One region of the Carnobacterium sp. 17-4 genome, then DNA from elsewhere that is predicted to be linked to it. Evidence: a T-box and tRNA genes for the amino acid it is inferred to sense, from the RefSeq annotation. Region 1 holds a T-box; the other regions hold tRNA genes.

Region 1 (5,736 bases):
GAAAAGTTGATTTTTGACTGTTTAAATGGTGACTCAACAAACTTTACGCATTGGGATGAAGTAGCTTCTTCTTGGAAATTTGTTGATGTTATCCGTAAAGAATGGGATCAAGATAAGACAAATCTTCCAAGTTACCCAAGCGGTTCTATGGGTCCGACAGAAAGTGATGCCCTGTTAGCAAAAGACGGCTTTAACTGGCATTGGAACCCTATTGCACCTGAATAATCAAAAAACACAAAAAAAAATAGACGTAAGCACATTCTGCTTACGTCTATTTTTTTGTTCTTATACTGGTCTAATGGAAGTTTCTAATAATCTTTCCTGGTCATCAGGATCACTGCCATATCTTATTCCAGTTTCTAATGAATTAATTTGTTCTATCTCTTCTGTTGTCAAAGAAAAGTTGAATACATCGCTATTTTCTAAAATACGATTTTCATGAACTGATTTTGGAATAACAACTTCTCCTCGTTCTAAATGCCAACGGATAATCACTTGTGCAGGAGTCTTGAAATACTTTTGACCGATTTCCAATAGTATTGGATGGTTTAGTAGGTCAGATTTCCCTTGGCCTAAAGGACCCCATGCTTCATGAATGATGCCATTTGCCTTCATGTATTCATGCAATTCATTTTGTGGGAATTCTGGATGTGTTTCAATTTGGTTGATCATTGGTTGCATCAACCCTTGATTTTTAAGTTCTTCAAGGTGATGAATTTGGAAGTTAGACACTCCAATTGCTTTGATTTTTCCTTCTTCATACAATTCAACAATGGCTTTCCATGTTTCAACATATTTTGGAGCAGCCCAGTGAATTAAATACAAATCTAAATAATCTGTGTTTAAAAGGTCTAAACTTTCTTGGAATGCTACTTTTGTTTGTTCATAACCTTGATCGTAATTCCATACCTTAGAAGTAATAAATACTTCTTCTCTTTTAATCCCAGCTTCTTTTAAACCACGAGCTAAATATTTTTCATTGCCATAAATTTTAGCTGTATCAAAATGACGGTAGCCTACTTCAACTGCATATTTAACAGCATCCACTAATTCAGCTTCATTTTTCATTAAAAACAAACCTAAACCTAATTTAGGAATTTTAACTCCATTGTATAATTCAATGCTTTCTACTAACGGTTCACTCATTTACTACACTTCCTTCGGTATGATTTTTACATTAATAAGTTTAAACCATTTTGAATGGTATTTACAAGCGAGACGAATCTAAGTCAACTTGTTCATAAAAAAAGTCTTTCATTTTTTCTCTTAACTTTTTAATGGACCCAGCTTGATCGCTCTCGAGATTCAAAACCAGTAAAGGTTCATGTAAACTCATACGCAACAACATCCACCCAATACCATATTGTCCAGAGGTGTTTACGCGTACACCTTCTAAATTGGCAAGTTCAATTGACAGATCGCTTTCTTTCTCAATAAAACGACTGAAATCTTCCATAACCTTCTTACCAGTCGCATGAATATCTTCTGGCAAAATTTTAAACCGTACTTCATCCGTTTCAACGGGTTGTTTTAAAGTTGTGATCAAATCTGAGAAGTCTTTTCCTTCTTTTTTCAAATTCGCATCGGCCATTAATATTTTTGCAACTAAGTATGCACCATCATCTAAAAAATAATTTTCTTGGAGTGCAGCATGTCCGCTTGTTTCAATAGCCAAGCTGGTTGTTACACCTTCTTTATTCAATTGAATCGCACGATTGATTACATTCCGATACCCTGTAATGTAACGGTCTTGTTTGCCTCCTAAAGACGTGATAAACGTTTTTAGATGTTCTGAAGTAGCTGAACTTGTCACAATTGTCGTACTTGGGTTTTCTTTTATCAAAATAGCTGAAATAACAGCAATTAAATTGTTTCGATTCAGCGTGTCACCTTTACGGTCAACTAAGGCTGAACGATCTACATCTGTATCAAAAATAACGCCCATATCTGCTTTATATTGCAGAACAGCTTCTTGAATACTCTTCATCGCTTCTTTATTATCAGGATTTGGAATATGATTAGGAAAATGACCATCTGGATCTAAATATTGGCTGCCACTGATATCAGCACCTAACGGAACCAGTACTTTCTCAGCAAAAAAACCTCCAGCTCCATTTCCTGCATCCACAACAATATGACGACCGGTTAACGGTTTTTCATAATGATCTTTATCATTGATTCCTATTCGAATTTTAGTTACCAAATCTTTCGCATAATCATTCAGCAAGGGAGCTTCTGAAACTTTTCCTTGATTGTTTTCCCAAGTAACATTTTCCCAATCTGCCTGTTGCAGAATAAAGTCGATATCTTCGTGTTCCGCTCCACCGTCTTTTGTGAAAAATTTTAATCCATTGTATTCAAATGGCAAATGACTAGCCGTTATCATAACGGCACCATCACATTTGTATGAGTCATATTGCGTAGACATAAACATTGCAGGTGTGGTAGAAAGTCCTACATCTACAACATCTATTCCTGCGTTATTCAGCCCTTCTATGAAGACTGCTTTAATCCGATCAGCTGACAACCGGCTGTCATGACCTACAGAAACGGTCACTGGCTTCTTTTCATCCTCTATAGCTAATTGCTTTACTTCTTTTAGCCATACAGCATATCCATAAGCAATTTTTTCAATGTTTTCATTTGTTAATGTTATATCATGGTCTGACGTTTTTATGGCTATCCCACGAATGTCAGATCCATTTTGCAACGAAGCTAAATTAAATTCAGACTCCATAATCGATCCACTCCCTATGAAATTTTAAAGATTACGCTTCGATCCATCTTTTTAAATACTCATGCATTTTTTTAGCTTCTTCTTCATCTTTTGAAATAATTAAACAAGTGTCATTGCCGCCTACAGTACCAACCATTTCTGGAAAATCAATGGCATCTAACAATGCAGCCACCACATGCGCATTACCCGGTATAGTCATCAATACATTCGTAAACTGTACTTGGGTCAATCGAATCACAACATCTCCTAATGTAGATTGTAACTTTTCTTCATTAGACATTCGATTGTTTTGGAATATCGTATACTTAACGTTACCATTGGATGACGTTGTTTTTACTAAATGCATTTCTTTGATATCTCTTGAAATGGTTGCTTGTGTAGCCTCAACCCCTTCTTGTTTGAGATAATGCAACAACTCTTCTTGTGTAGCAATATCGTGATTTGTGATAATTTGTTTGATTGCTAATTGTCGATTTGATTTTTTCATACTGCAAGGCCTCCTTCTAATTTAACGATTCTTCTTTTGTAGTATACCAAACAATTGATGTATACGCTTATATTTTACGATATTTTTACAAAAAGGTGAATAAAAATTCTATTCTCCAAAAAGATTGGTATTCTCTTAGACAATTTGCTATAATAAATAAAGTTCAACTATATCTGCTCTATGATGAAGAGAGTACTGTTAAGAAACATTTCAAGCGAGTTGGGGCGGTGTAAGCCAACAATGTAAACTTTCAGGAACCGCACTTCGGAGAGAATAAAGCTGGTTTAAAATACAGTTCGCCTGTATCCATCAGCTCATTCGGTTTTGTTTGCCGTTATCTAAAAACAAGTGGTTTCGTCAACGGACGAAGCAACAAGAGTGGTACCGCGGGAAAACCTCGTCTCTTTTTTGATTAGCATAGAATCAAAAATAGGCGTTTTTTTTATGTCTAAAATACTAAATTCTGATCGTCAAAAGGCGTTCATCTAGGAGGAAAAAGAATGGATTATAAATTAGGTGTTGCACAAGCTTTAAAAGAGCAAATTGGTGATGCATTACCAATTGAAAAAATTGTCAGCTTATTAGAAAACCCGAAATCTGCAGAACATGGTGATATTGCGTTCCCAGCCTTTGCTTTAGCAAAAGCTTTTCGTAAAGCGCCACAACAAATTGCAACTGATTTAGGAGAAACGGTTAATTCGCCTATTGTTGAAAAAATTGAGGTTGTTGGACCCTATCTAAACTTCTTTTTAAACAAAAAGGAAGTTAGTTCTGCCGTATTAAAAGAAATTCTAGAAAAAGGTCCTCACTATGGCGATGCTGAGATTGGTGGAAACAGAAATGTTCCCATTGATATGTCATCACCCAACATTGCCAAACCCATTTCAATGGGCCACTTACGCTCAACCGTTATCGGAAATTCTTTAGCAAATATCCTAACAAAAGTAGGCTTTAATCCCATTAAAATCAATCACCTTGGTGACTGGGGAACTCAATTTGGGAAATTGATTGTCGGTTATAAACTTTGGGGCAGCGAAGAAGCTGTAAAAAATGATCCGATTGTCGAACTTTTACGCTTATATGTAAAATTCCATGAAGAAGCAGAAGAAAAACCTGAATTAGATGACGAAGCTCGCGAATGGTTCAAAAAATTAGAAGATGGCGATCAAGAAGCTCAACGACTATGGAAATGGTTCCGTGAAGAGTCACTTAAAGAATTTAACCATGTCTACGAACGCCTAGATATTACTTTTGATTCTTTTGATGGTGAAGCTTTCTATAACGACAAAATGCAAGAAGTTATGGACTTACTGGAAGAAAAAAATGTATTATCCGTGAATGACGGTGCTACTATCGTTGATTTAGAAAAATACAACTTAAATCCAGCATTAATCAAAAAATCTGATGGAGCAACGTTATACATTACGCGTGATTTAGCTGCAGCCATCTATCGTAAACGTACGTATGATTTCGCAATGTCTTTATACGCTGTCGGTAATGAACAAAGCCACCACTTCAAACAATTAAAAGCTGTGTTAAAAGAGATGGGTTATGACTGGGCAGACGATATGCACCACATTCCATTTGGTTTGATTACACAAGGCGGCAAAAAATTGTCTACTCGTAAAGGAAAAATCGTTTTACTTGAAGAAGTTTTAGATGACGCTGTTGCTTCTGCACTTGAACAAATTGAAGAAAAAAATACAGATTTGCCAAATAAAGAAATCATTGCTGATCAAGTTGGTATTGGTGCTGTTGTCTTCCATGATTTAAAAAATGATCGCTTAAATAATTTTGACTTTACTATTGAAGAAGTTGTTCGTTTTGAAGGAGAAACGGGTCCTTATGTACAATACACAAGAGCTCGCGCAATGAGTATCATAAGAAAATCAGGGATTGCTGGAATCGATACAACTGCTGACTATCCTTTAGATGATGCTTATAGCTGGGAAATTATCAAATTGCTAGAAAGCTACCCAGATGATGTTCAACGTGCCTATGAAAAATTTGAACCTTCTGTTATCGCTAAACACGCTATTCATTTAGCTCAAGCGTTCAATAAATACTATGCAAACAGTAAAGTACTTGCTGACGATGCTCAAAAACCTGCTCGTTTAGCACTTGTTCAATCTGTTGCAACAATTCTAAAAGAAGATTTAAGATTATTAGGTGTTCAAGCACCTGATCAAATGTAATAAACAACAAAAGGGATTAAGACATTTTATTTTGTCTTAATCCCTTTTTGTTATCTATTTTTTTAATCTTCATCCATCCAAGAGTTCGTCAATGTAATCTTTTGAGAAAATTGTTTGTTGAATTCTCTTTTAATAAAGCGATTTTTATTCCGTTCTTCGTACCCATTGCAGATAAATAATTCTTCTTCAGTTTCAGGTTCGATTAGAGGCACGATTGCTTTATTTTTATCGGTTTTAAATGCCACAAATGTTAAAAAGGCTGTGACCGCTAAATATTGTTCTCCAGTAAGTAAATTTTCTCCAATAACTTTACAAAA
Region 2 (5,736 bases), 260 kb from region 1:
TGTGATTAGTCTGTTATTAGCCAATAAAACTATCGAAAATCGACAAGATAAATGGGAAAAGGTTTATCCTGAATACAAGAAACAACTAACTAAATAAAATTAAGAAGCCAGAGAAATTGATTATCATTTCACTGGTTTCTTTTTGAGTGAAAGGACAGTAAACTACTTAATATATTTGAGCTTGAGGTGTTCTACTCATCATTCTACACGAATTAATGCTAGCAAATGTCTTCTAGAGAGGTACTACTTAACAATCTAGATGAATTATTATGAGCAAATAGTAACTAGAGAGCCTCTACTTAACATTCTAGACAAATTATTACGAGTAAATGGTAACTAGAGGGCCACTACTTAACATTCTGAACAAATTTTCACTATGAAATATCATCTATAGAGGCTCCATCTACCATACCAAACAAATTAGAGCTAACTAATATGAACTAGACAGTCTCTATATAATAATACATTTAATATAGAAAACTTTTCGGTCACGAAAAGTCTCCGATCCAAAAATAACTTAAGAATAGTAAGCAATTTCCAGTGCTACCTAAAAAGCTCCAGAAGATTAGCCTTCTGGAGCTTCACTTACCAAAATTATTTGACATAATGCTGTTTCTTTATAAGTGCAAGTGTTCAAAAATAATGAATAAAAAAGTGATTGACAAGAAAAGTGTGTGAAGGATATAATACAGCTGAGAGATGTATTAACCGATTCATACACTTTTTTATCGGTGGTGTATTAATCGATTAATACATTTGCAAGGAAATGAGATCAAACAGGAGGCTGCCATGAACGTTAATTTTAATAAACGAGATCCGCTTTATGAACAGGTTGTTCGTCATTTTAAAGAAGAAATTGCAGCAGGAAAATTATTACCGGGTCAAGAAATGCCATCTAGACGGGAACTAGCCAGTCAATTAAAAATCAATCCAAACACAGCTCAGCGAGCGTATAAGGAAATGGAGGAACAAGGCTTGATTTATACAGAAAGCAATTCACCAAGCAAAATTACAGAGAATCAAAGTGTTTTGGGAGGCGTTCAAGATGAATTGCTGGGAGAAGCCGTTTCTTCTTTTGTATCTGCGATTCGTCCGATTCAGGTACCACTGGATAAAGTCATAGGGTTGATCAAAGAAAAGTACGTCGATGAATCAGGAGGAGTAAAATGATTGAAGTAAAAGGGATTACGAAAAAATTTGGCCGGAAAAAAGTTTTGAAGGGTATTTCGTTTACAGCTAATAAAGGCGAGATCACATGTATCATCGGCATTAATGGTGTGGGGAAAACGACTATTTTAAATGGAATCATGAATTTAACTCCAATGAATAGCGGTGAGATTCTCATTGACGGAGAGAAGATAAATAAAAAAAGTTATGAAAAAATTACATTTATCCCAGATGCAATGACTATGCTGCCAGGGCTTAGAATTGAACAAGCAATGCAATTCATGCAAGATTTTTATCAATCGTGGAACCAAGGACGTGCAGATGAATTACTAGGATTTTTCAAATTAACAAAAGAGGATAAAATTTCAACCCTTTCTAAGGGAAATACAACTAAAGTGAACTTGATGTTAGGTTTGGCTTTAGACGTTGATTATTTATTAATGGATGAACCTTTTTCAGGAATTGACATTTTTAGCCGCGAACAGATTGCTAATGTGTTTACAAGCCACTTGATTGAAGATCGCGGAGTTATCATAACGACCCATGAAATTAATGATATTGAACATTTGATTGATAAAGTCGTGTTGGTTGATGAAGGAATAGTATTGAGAGAATTTAACGCAGAACAAGTCCGTGAAGAAGAAGGAAAGTCTGTTGTTGATGTTATGAGAGAGGTGTTTCAGCCATGAAAAGTTATTTAAAACTAGTAAATTTTGAATTTAACCGCTGTGCAAAACTGTATTTTTCTTTAATAGGGTTGACTATTGTGTCACAGCTTATTGCAGTTTTTGTGGCATCAAGACAATACTTAGCTCAAATGAATGAAACAGTCTATCAAAATAAAATACCAAAAGCTCAATTTTTAAGTGAAACGGGTGAAATGAGTATGTTTTGGGTTGTGACTAATGTCTGGTTTTACTTGCCTATCCTCATCTGTATTACGGCTGTATTATTTTACAGTTTTTATATCTGGTATGTTGAGTGGATGGGGAAGAATACGTTTATTTATCGGTTATTGATGCTGCCAACATCCCGTATGACTGTCTTTTGGTCTAAACTAACAACAATAGCTTTGATGATTTTTGGATTGGTTTCCATTCAGCTCATTTTATTGCTTGTTGAAAGTCAATTATTAAAACTGTTAGTTACAAGTGATATTCGTTTGGATCTATCTCTGCAACAATTAAGTGAAATATCTTATTATCTTTCTCTTTTTATACCACAATCTTTTCTTTCTTTTATCGTTTATTATGGTACTGGGTTTGTATTGCTTTTCTTAGGATTCACAACTGTATTGTTTGAAAGAAGTTTCCACTTTAAAGGGATAATAATGGGTATAGGCTTTAGTATTGTTTTATTTCTTTTGTTTTTGTCACCTATTATTGCTAAATATATTTTCGGCTTTAATTGGCTTTATCCAGGTGAAATAATTATCACAGAAGTTATTATAGGGTTACTCGTTATTGCATTAAGCAGTTGGATGAGTCACTACTTGTTGAATAAAAAAGTAACGGTCTAAAGAGGAGGCGAAGAATATGAAACGTTATGGAAAATTAATTATCATTGTAGTATTAGTTGTTCTTTCATTTGGAATTTATTACATTCAACCTATTTTTGCGGCAGATACGAGACCGGAATTTACAGTCTCAGCAAAAAATGGCGATAAAACATTAATAGAGAATATGTCTATAGAAGGATACTACCATGTAAGTAACTTTTATGGGATGGGAACAGAAACAGAAATTACTAAAGACGGTACAACTTATTATTCAACTCAGTCTTATCTAAGTCAACTACAAGACAGTGTAAGCGGCAATGAAAAAATGTCTCAATTGCAAAAAGATTATCGAAGTTTCATGCGTGGAAAAGAACCTTATCTAGTCAACTATTTTGAAGATGATTCTATATTAGCGTATGCAGATATAACATTGGATTCCATGTCTGCTATCACTGAAGATTCGGAATTTCTCATTGAAGTATTGGATAAAAAGACAAACGACGTGCTTTCTTTTTCAGTGGATTTCCCCAATGCAACGGACTATTTTTCTGTGTATGTTGAAGACGTTCAAGTTGCCAATAATAAATTAATTGTGGTAACAAATGGTTACTCAATAAATAGCGAAAATGGGCAGGATGAACAGCATTTATATTCAATCGATTTACCAAATGAAAAAATTGAAAAAGACGAAAAAATTCAATTGGATCTAATAGATGAAAAAGACAAACAAATTCAATATGTTGAATTAATGAATGCAGGAAATGATATTGATTCTTCAAAAATTTTGGTTTACCGTGTAACACTTGATGTTCCACAGACAGAAATGGAAATATATGACGAAAATGAAATGACAACTCAACCTGTGTCTGGCTTAATTGGTGTAAACATAGAAACTGGAGAACAGTTTTTAATAGATGTTTCAGATGAATTAGGTAGTCAAGCTTTAGGAAATAGGACAGCTATGGAAAATTCTACTTTGTATTTTTATAAAAAGAACGATACAACGCTGTCTATTTACTCTTATTCCTTAGAGCAAAAAGAATTAGTAGAGGTTGAATCGGTTGAATTAACTGCTGAACAATTAAAAGCGTTAAAAACGGATGTCATTCTACAAGTGAATAATGAAATTGTTTTCTTTGTAGAAAGTTCTAAGGTAACAGATAAAGATATGCAAATTATGGCAATTGACAGTAATTCTGGGGAGCTTGTTTTTGAAGGAGCAATCGAGGGAAAAGTCAATCAACCAGCTAAAAGAGATGAGCTTTATCTAAGCGAAGTTTTATTTCAACAGTAGGTAGCAGAAGACAGTAAAAAAGAAGAACGATATCCTTTCCATGTTTAAAATGGAAGGAAAGTCATTCTTCTTTTTTATTACTATTATTTTTTTGTCAAAATTTTAAACTGTACCAATGTAAGATGATCCTAGAGAGATTTGAACTCCCGACCTAACGTTTAGGAAACGTTTGCTCTATCCACCTGAGCTATAGGACCTTATGAACACAGGCTCTATTTTCTCACAGTTTAAAATAAATGTCTAGGTTTAAAATAAAAGTATAAATTTTTTCAATAATGAACTAAGTTAGTCGTTTTCAATTACAAGATCTGATAGTGGCAATTTAAAAGCACTACGGTCTAAAACAAAGATGTCCGTCAGTTGCTGTGCCGTCTCAGTAGTAGAAGAAGCATAGTTCGTTTCATCCCATTCAACTAAATAACCATAAATTCCATTAGCGATATAGGCGCCAAGAAGTTTTTGTGATTTTAGAGAGTAACGGGCAGTTGGGAAAAAATTTCCGATCAAAAATTGTTTTAAAACAGCAGAGAAATGCAATTGGAAGTTTAGAAAACCGACAGAGTGAATGGCTAAATGAAAAAAATTACGGTGTTCGGAGATGAAAATAAAAAGGGCATCTGATAAAGGCTCGGTTTTTAATTTAGAATAACAGATACCTTGATAGTTATCTTCCAACATGTTTGTTAGTTGTTCTAAAAAGTGATCTTGTATTTCTTTTAAAATATCTTCTTTATACGCATAATGCTTATAAAATGTCCCTCTATTGACACCAGCTTTATTGACAATTTCAGTAATTGAAATTGTTTTAAAATCGCGTTCATTTAATAAGGTAATGAACGTTTCAGATATAGCCTTCTTACTACGCATAATGCGAATATCGACTACTTCTTTTTGTGGCATAAGGTTTCCTCCTGAAATTATGGTAATATTCATTATCTACGTATGAAAACTAACATTTAAACAATAGTTTGTACACTTATTAGTATACAGTAAAACTAGCTGTAAAAGACAAAGCAGTAGAATTAAGAAGTGTACAATTGGTGACATATCAGTAATTTGTCACCAATTGTTCAATAATTTCCTAATGAAAATAGCGATATAGTGCCTAAACAAAAATTCAAACGATTTAAAAGAGAACAGTCGTTAAATGGATAAAAAAAAGTACATGAAAATTAAAAAACGTATGCTATAATAAGTTCGACTAAACAAATTGTTTATTATTTTTGAGGAGTGAGAAAATAAGGATGGGTATAAGGAATCTAGTAAAAAAATGGATTGGAAATCACAATAGGGATATAGTCTCAACAGATGTTGTAGTTTTGGAAGGAATTGAAAACGTTTTTTTAAATAACGATGCAGAAGTGAATCAATCAATAGATTATGAATTTTATTATAATATGATTGAACAAGAAGTTGAATTGACCAGTACCGTTTTATCGTCTCAATATGATGGAGAATTAGCTAGTGATGTCGTAAAAGTAGAAATAGACGGGATTCCGATTTTTATTGAACGGAATGAGTTGGAATTTAAAACGCATCAACTGCCATTAATGCGTTATGTAGGTGAAGAAATTCAGTTTCAACTAATCAGCATAAATGAAAAAGAAGGTTGGATGCTAGGATCAGCAAAAAAAATAAAAGAAAAAGAATTTGAATTACTACATAAAGAATTAAAAAAAGGGAAAATATTCGAAGCTGAATTAACCAAGAACTTGCGTTATGGAGCCTACTTTTTAATTGGAAATACCTCTGTTCAAATGCTCAATAAAGATTTCGC
Region 3 (5,736 bases), 980 kb from region 1:
CGATTTGATACAAATGATAACTTTTTAGCAGGACACTCAATTGGGAACCTGGTCATTGCGGCTATGTCTGAAATGAGAGGAAGTATTTTTGAAGCCATTCAATTATTGTCTAAAATGATGTTAGTAGAGGGACACGTTTACCCAGCAGCAGAAGAACCTTTAACGTTGCATGCTATTTTTGAAGATGGGTCTAAAATTTCAGGCGAATCAAAAATTGCCAAAGAAAGAAAAAAAATAGAACGTGTATATGTAACAACAGTAGAAGATGATCATAAAGCTAAAGCTTCTAGAAAAGTCATTGCAGCTATTCATGATGCAGATATGGTTGTTTTAGGACCAGGAAGCTTATTCACGAGTATTTTACCCAATCTAATGATTGATGATTTAGGGGAAGCGGTTAAAGAGACTGAAGCAAAAGTTGTTTACATTTGCAATATCATGACTCAGCTTGGCGAAACCGAAAATTTTACGGATGCTGATCACATATGTGTGTTGCATCAACACTTAGGAAAAAAATTCATTGATACGGTTTTGGTTAATATCGGTGAAGTTCCGGAAAACTATATGGATACCGAACGCTATAATGAGTACTTAGTACAAGTAGCCCATGATTTTAAAGGATTAGCTGAGGAAGTTCCTTCTATTATATCGGATGATTTCCTTGAATTAAGAGACCAAGGAGTCTTTCATAATGGAACAAAAGTTGTGGATGAATTATTTAAAATAGCTTTTGATAATAGACGATTAGAAAAAAGAAATAATTACTAAATAAAGGAATAAATAATAGAAAGGGGGTTACTCCATGTCTTATGCCTCAGAAGTAAAAAAAGAATTGACTCAATTAGAAGTTCATAGGGAGCACGCTAAAGCTGAGTTAGCTGCGTTAATTCGCATGAATGGAACGGTTGGCTTAGTTGATAAAAAATTTATTTTAAACGTACAAACTGAAAATGCAGCTATTGCAAGAAGAATCTATGTGTTGTTGAAAGATCATTTTGATGTTGAAAGTGAATTGTTGGTTCGGCGGAAAATGAAATTAAAGAAAAACAATGTGTATATTGTACGGTTAAAACACGGAACGAAAGAGGTTCTCTCAGATTTATCTATTATGGAGGGAATGTCTTTTCATAGCCATGTTTCAGACGAAGTAATGATGAATACTCAAAAAGTAAAATCGTATTTACGAGGCTCTTTTTTAGCAGGAGGATCCGTGAATAATCCAGAAACAAGTCGTTATCATCTTGAAATTCATTCGAGTTATGAGGAACATAATGATGATATTTGTCAAATGATGAATCAATTCGATATGAACGCTCGTACATTAGAAAGACGAAATGGGTATATTACTTATTTGAAAGAAGCAGAAAAAATTGCGGATTTTTTAGCTTTAATTGGCGCAACAAGTGGAATGCTTAAGTTTGAAGATGTACGAATCATCAGAGATATGAGGAATTCAGTAAATCGTTTAGTCAATTGTGAAAATGCCAATCTAAATAAGACGATTGATGCGGCAAGTAAACAAATTGAAAGCATTAAATTTATTGATGAGATGATTGGATTAGATAAAATTCCCACAAAACTAAGAGAAATCGCACTTGTGCGTTTAGAATATCCAGAAGTAACGCTAAAAGAATTAGGAGAAATGATTCCTAGCGGGACAATTAGTAAATCCGGAATCAATCATCGTTTGCGCAAGCTGAATGAGATGGCAGAAAACTTAAGAACTAAGGAACATACAAGATCCGTTGTAGGCAATTAAAAAAATATATGTATAAAGACATGAAAGAAATTTATCGTTTCGGAGAGAAATGTAGACTTGGTCAGTCTATAAATTCTGCTTGTTTTTTCATTATAACTGGGCTACACTGTAATAGTTGGTATTTTGGCGATTGTCAAAATAGGATAGCTTCTTAAACAAGTTCGTTTGAGTATAGCAGTCCCCTTAGTGTAATGGATATCACGCAAGATTCCGATTCTTGAAATGGGGGTTCGATTCCCTCAGGGGGCATTTAAGCGTGCCTAACGATGTTGGTATAACAATACTTTGAAATGTGTGTCGTACAATTACCACATACTATTGAAGTGAATACATGTAAAATTCAGACCCGAATTTCGTGGGAATACTTGCGATTTTTGGATCTTTTTTTCTATCTCATTTGTTCTGCAATATCTCTTGTAATTTTCATTGGTTGGACTTATTTTACAAATGGCTGTATAATTCCAACTGTTAAAAAATCATTATTGAACGGATATATATATAGTTTGTGTATATACAATTTGGGTGAAGGTATGAGCTAATAGCCCGTTATGGAAGGATCGATTATTGAAAATGAAAGAAAATTTTTGGCAAGATTTGCCACGTCCGTTTTTTGTATTGGCACCGATGGAAGATGTAACGGATGTTGTGTTTCGTCATGTAGTGAGTGCAGCAGGTAAACCAGATGTGTTTTTTACAGAGTTTACAAATACCGTTAGTTATTGCCATCCAGAAGGGCGCGATAGTGTACGTGGTCGTTTAACCTTTACTGAAGATGAACAACCGATGGTAGCTCATATATGGGGAGACGAACCAGAACACTTCCGCCAAATGAGCATTGGTATGGCAGAACAAGGTTTTAAAGGAATCGATATTAATATGGGCTGCCCGGTACCAAATGTAGCAGGTAAAGGAAAAGGTAGTGGTCTTATTCGTCGTGCTACTGTTGCTGCAGATTTAATCCAAGCAGCAAAAACAGGAGGACTACCGGTAAGTGTCAAGACCCGATTGGGTTATACAAATATCGATGAATGGCGTGATTGGTTGACACACGTTTTTGAACAAGATATTGCTAATCTTTCTATCCATTTACGGACAAGAAAAGAAATGAGTAAGGGCAATGCGCACTGGGAAATGATTTCAGAAATAAAAAAATTGCGTGATGAAATTGCACCTCAGACACTTTTGACGATTAATGGAGACATTCCAGATCGCGAAACAGGTTTGAAACTTGTTGAAGAATATGGTGTGGACGGCGTTATGATTGGGCGTGGTGTTTTTCATAACCCTTATGCATTTGAAAAAGAACCAAAAGAGCACAGCAGCCAAGAATTGCTGAATTTATTTAGATTGCACTTAGATCTTTTTGATAAATATACCGTTGATGAACCCCGTGCATTCAGACCACTTCGTCGTTTTTTTAAAATCTATGTTCGTGGTATTCGTGGAGCGAGTGATTTAAGAGTGCAGTTGATGGAAACAGAAACAACGAATCAAGCCCGTGCATTACTTGATGAATTTGAAGAAAAGAATAAGGATATTTTAGGGGAATAAAAAGAGTATCGCTCTATTAAGATTAATTTTTTTATGGTGGATAAAAGATGAAGTAGATAATAACCTTTTAGAAGCTTATGATTTTTTGAATAAAATATTTATGTTATAATTATTTTATTGAAAATGATTGAATTGTATTAAAGTTTTTAAGGTTGTTTTTGTGATTAGAGTATAAATTCTAATCACTTTTTTTTCAAAGTTAGCAAACGAAAAAAATTGACCTTTTTTGACCAATGGAGTAAAATATACTTAGTAACTCATAGTGTGAATCGTTTAATTGCACTATAAAAGAAACGAATAATTGAGGAGGAAACAAATTATGAATTTAGTCCCTACAGTAATCGAACAGTCATCAAGAGGTGAACGTGCCTATGACATTTACTCACGTCTTTTAAAAGACCGTATTATCATGTTAAGTGGTCCAGTAGACGATGATCTAGCAAATGCTGTAATCGCTCAGCTATTATTTTTAGATGCACAAGATTCTGAAAAAGATATTTATATTTATATTAATTCTCCAGGTGGTAGTGTAACTGCTGGTTTAGCGATTTTTGATACAATGAACTTTATTAAAGCAGATGTACAAACTATAGCAATGGGAATGGCTGCTTCAATGGGTAGTTTCTTATTGACAGCTGGTACAAAAGGAAAACGTTACGCATTACCGAATGCTGAAATTATGATTCACCAACCATCAGGCGGATCTCAAGGGCAAGCTACTGAAATTGAAATTGCTGCTCGTCACATTCTTAATACACGTGAACGCTTGAATAAAATTTTATCAGATCGCACAGGACAACCGATTGAAGTAATCAAACGCGATACAGATCGTGATAACTATATGTCTGCAGAAGATGCAAAAGCTTATGGTTTGATTGATGAAATCATGGAAAACAGCTCAGCTTTAAGCTAAATAGTGTAGACTCGTTTAGATAAGTAATATAAGTGAAGAGTAAAGAAAAAAGAGATTAGAGCAACGCTTCAGTCTCTTTTTTTTTGCTCTATTAGTCAGTGAAATGATTATAAGTTGAATCCATTTAATTGATCCAATATTATCTGTATAATAGAATTAACAAGTGAAAAAGGGAGGATATTTGATGGATATCAGTAACATAAAGGCAGACAAAGTAAATACCGCTTATGGAATTAAAATTGGAAGTGATGACGCTCCAGTTAAAGTGATTGAATTTATTAATTTAAAATGCCCTTATTGCAAAATGTGGTATGAAGATTCAAAAGATGTATTAACCGAATATGTTTTTGCTGGGAAAGTACAGCGAATCATTAAGCATTTTGATAAAGAAAAACCGAGTTTAAAAAAAGGGAATATTGTGCACCGTTATTTAGATTATTCAAATCCTGAAAAAGCGCTTGAAGACATCGATTTCTTTTTTGCTCACCAAGATGAGTGGGGAAATTTAGAATCGTTTGATGATATAGCTGCTTATGTAGTTGAGAAAAGAAAATTAACCTTACAATCAAATGAATTGGCAGCTCAAGAAATTATCCAAGAGGCGAACCAAGCAAATGTTGTATTTGTACCAACCGTGTTTATTGGTGAAGAAATTTTTGATGAGCATATTACGCAACAAGAACTCAAAAACTTGATTGAAGCGCGCATTTAAAAAATAGCTTGTGAAAAAGACATATCTTCTACACAATTTTAATGGAAAACTTATAAACATAATAGTTGAAAGATTAATAGATAACTGGTACAATTAACGTTGTGAGAGATGGTAATAGCACTTTTTTAGTGCTACTGTTGAATGATAAGAAAACATGTACAGGAAACTGAAAGTTTGATTTTCATTTTGATTCTCTTGTTTTTTTAAGTAGCAATGGTCGCTGAACGACTAACGCGGTCACAAAGCGACCAACGTAGGAAGAGGTCGCTTATGCAAAATGTATTATCTGTTATTGAAGAAGTCATTCCAGATATCATGTATACACTGCAGAATCGTTACCACATTTTGCGCAATGTTTTTTTATTGGGTCCTGTTGGAAGAAGAGTTGTATCTGATCGTATGGGGATTACAGAACGTGTTCTACGTACAGAATCAGAAGGCTTAAAGAAACAAGGGCTGATAAAAACTTCAAAAATGGGAATGGAGCTAACCGAAAAAGGGGAATCCGTTTACCACCAATTAGATCAGTTAATGGGTCAACTTTTGGGGATGAAAGAGAAAGAGAAAAAACTCGCTTCTTATTTGGAGATTGAACACTGTGTGATTATTTCTGGTGATGTAGATGAACAGTCGAAATTACATGAAGAGATGGGTCGTGCTGCAGTAGAAGCTTTAGACTTTTTACTTCCGGAAGGCGATAATATTATTGCTATTATGGGTGGTACTACTATGGCAGAAGCGGCAAATCAAATGAATGAAACTCTTTCTCGCAAAAGAAAGTTAATGTTTGTTCCTGCCAGA

Evidence for each region. The T-box of region 1 lies ahead of argS (arginine--tRNA ligase). A T-box ahead of a tRNA ligase gene usually reads a tRNA of that ligase, here a tRNA-Arg.
Region 2: it encodes a tRNA-Arg, which carries the amino acid that the T-box ahead of argS (arginine--tRNA ligase) is inferred to sense. The anticodon was not compared.
Region 3: it encodes a tRNA-Arg, which carries the amino acid that the T-box ahead of argS (arginine--tRNA ligase) is inferred to sense. The anticodon was not compared.

The regions. Positions count from the first base shown of each region.
Region 1 covers NC_015391.1:1,380,246-1,385,981, forward strand. The annotation lists gene zwf (glucose-6-phosphate dehydrogenase) at 1-225, shown strand, start outside; gene CAR_RS06675 (aldo/keto reductase) at 286-1,146, opposite strand; gene CAR_RS06680 (phosphoglucomutase) at 1,208-2,737, opposite strand; gene argR (arginine repressor) at 2,769-3,224, opposite strand; T-box leader at 3,396-3,632, shown strand; gene argS (arginine--tRNA ligase) at 3,725-5,419, shown strand; gene CAR_RS06695 (acyl-CoA thioesterase) at 5,482-5,736, opposite strand, start outside.
Region 2 covers NC_015391.1:1,638,129-1,643,864, reverse strand. The annotation lists gene CAR_RS07910 (SRPBCC family protein) at 1-97, shown strand, start outside; gene CAR_RS07905 (GntR family transcriptional regulator) at 790-1,170, shown strand; gene CAR_RS07900 (ATP-binding cassette domain-containing protein) at 1,167-1,856, shown strand; gene CAR_RS07895 (hypothetical protein) at 1,853-2,686, shown strand; gene CAR_RS07890 (hypothetical protein) at 2,703-3,959, shown strand; tRNA gene CAR_RS07885 (tRNA-Arg) at 4,083-4,156, opposite strand; gene CAR_RS07880 (TetR/AcrR family transcriptional regulator) at 4,245-4,859, opposite strand; gene CAR_RS07875 (S1 RNA-binding domain-containing protein) at 5,204-5,736, shown strand, end outside.
Region 3 covers NC_015391.1:402,385-408,120, forward strand. The annotation lists gene CAR_RS01995 (gluconeogenesis factor YvcK family protein) at 1-768, shown strand, start outside; gene whiA (DNA-binding protein WhiA) at 803-1,759, shown strand; tRNA gene CAR_RS02005 (tRNA-Arg) at 1,937-2,008, shown strand; gene CAR_RS02010 (tRNA dihydrouridine synthase) at 2,330-3,310, shown strand; gene clpP (ATP-dependent Clp endopeptidase proteolytic subunit ClpP) at 3,630-4,223, shown strand; gene CAR_RS02020 (thioredoxin domain-containing protein) at 4,408-4,935, shown strand; gene CAR_RS02025 (sugar-binding transcriptional regulator) at 5,206-5,736, shown strand, end outside.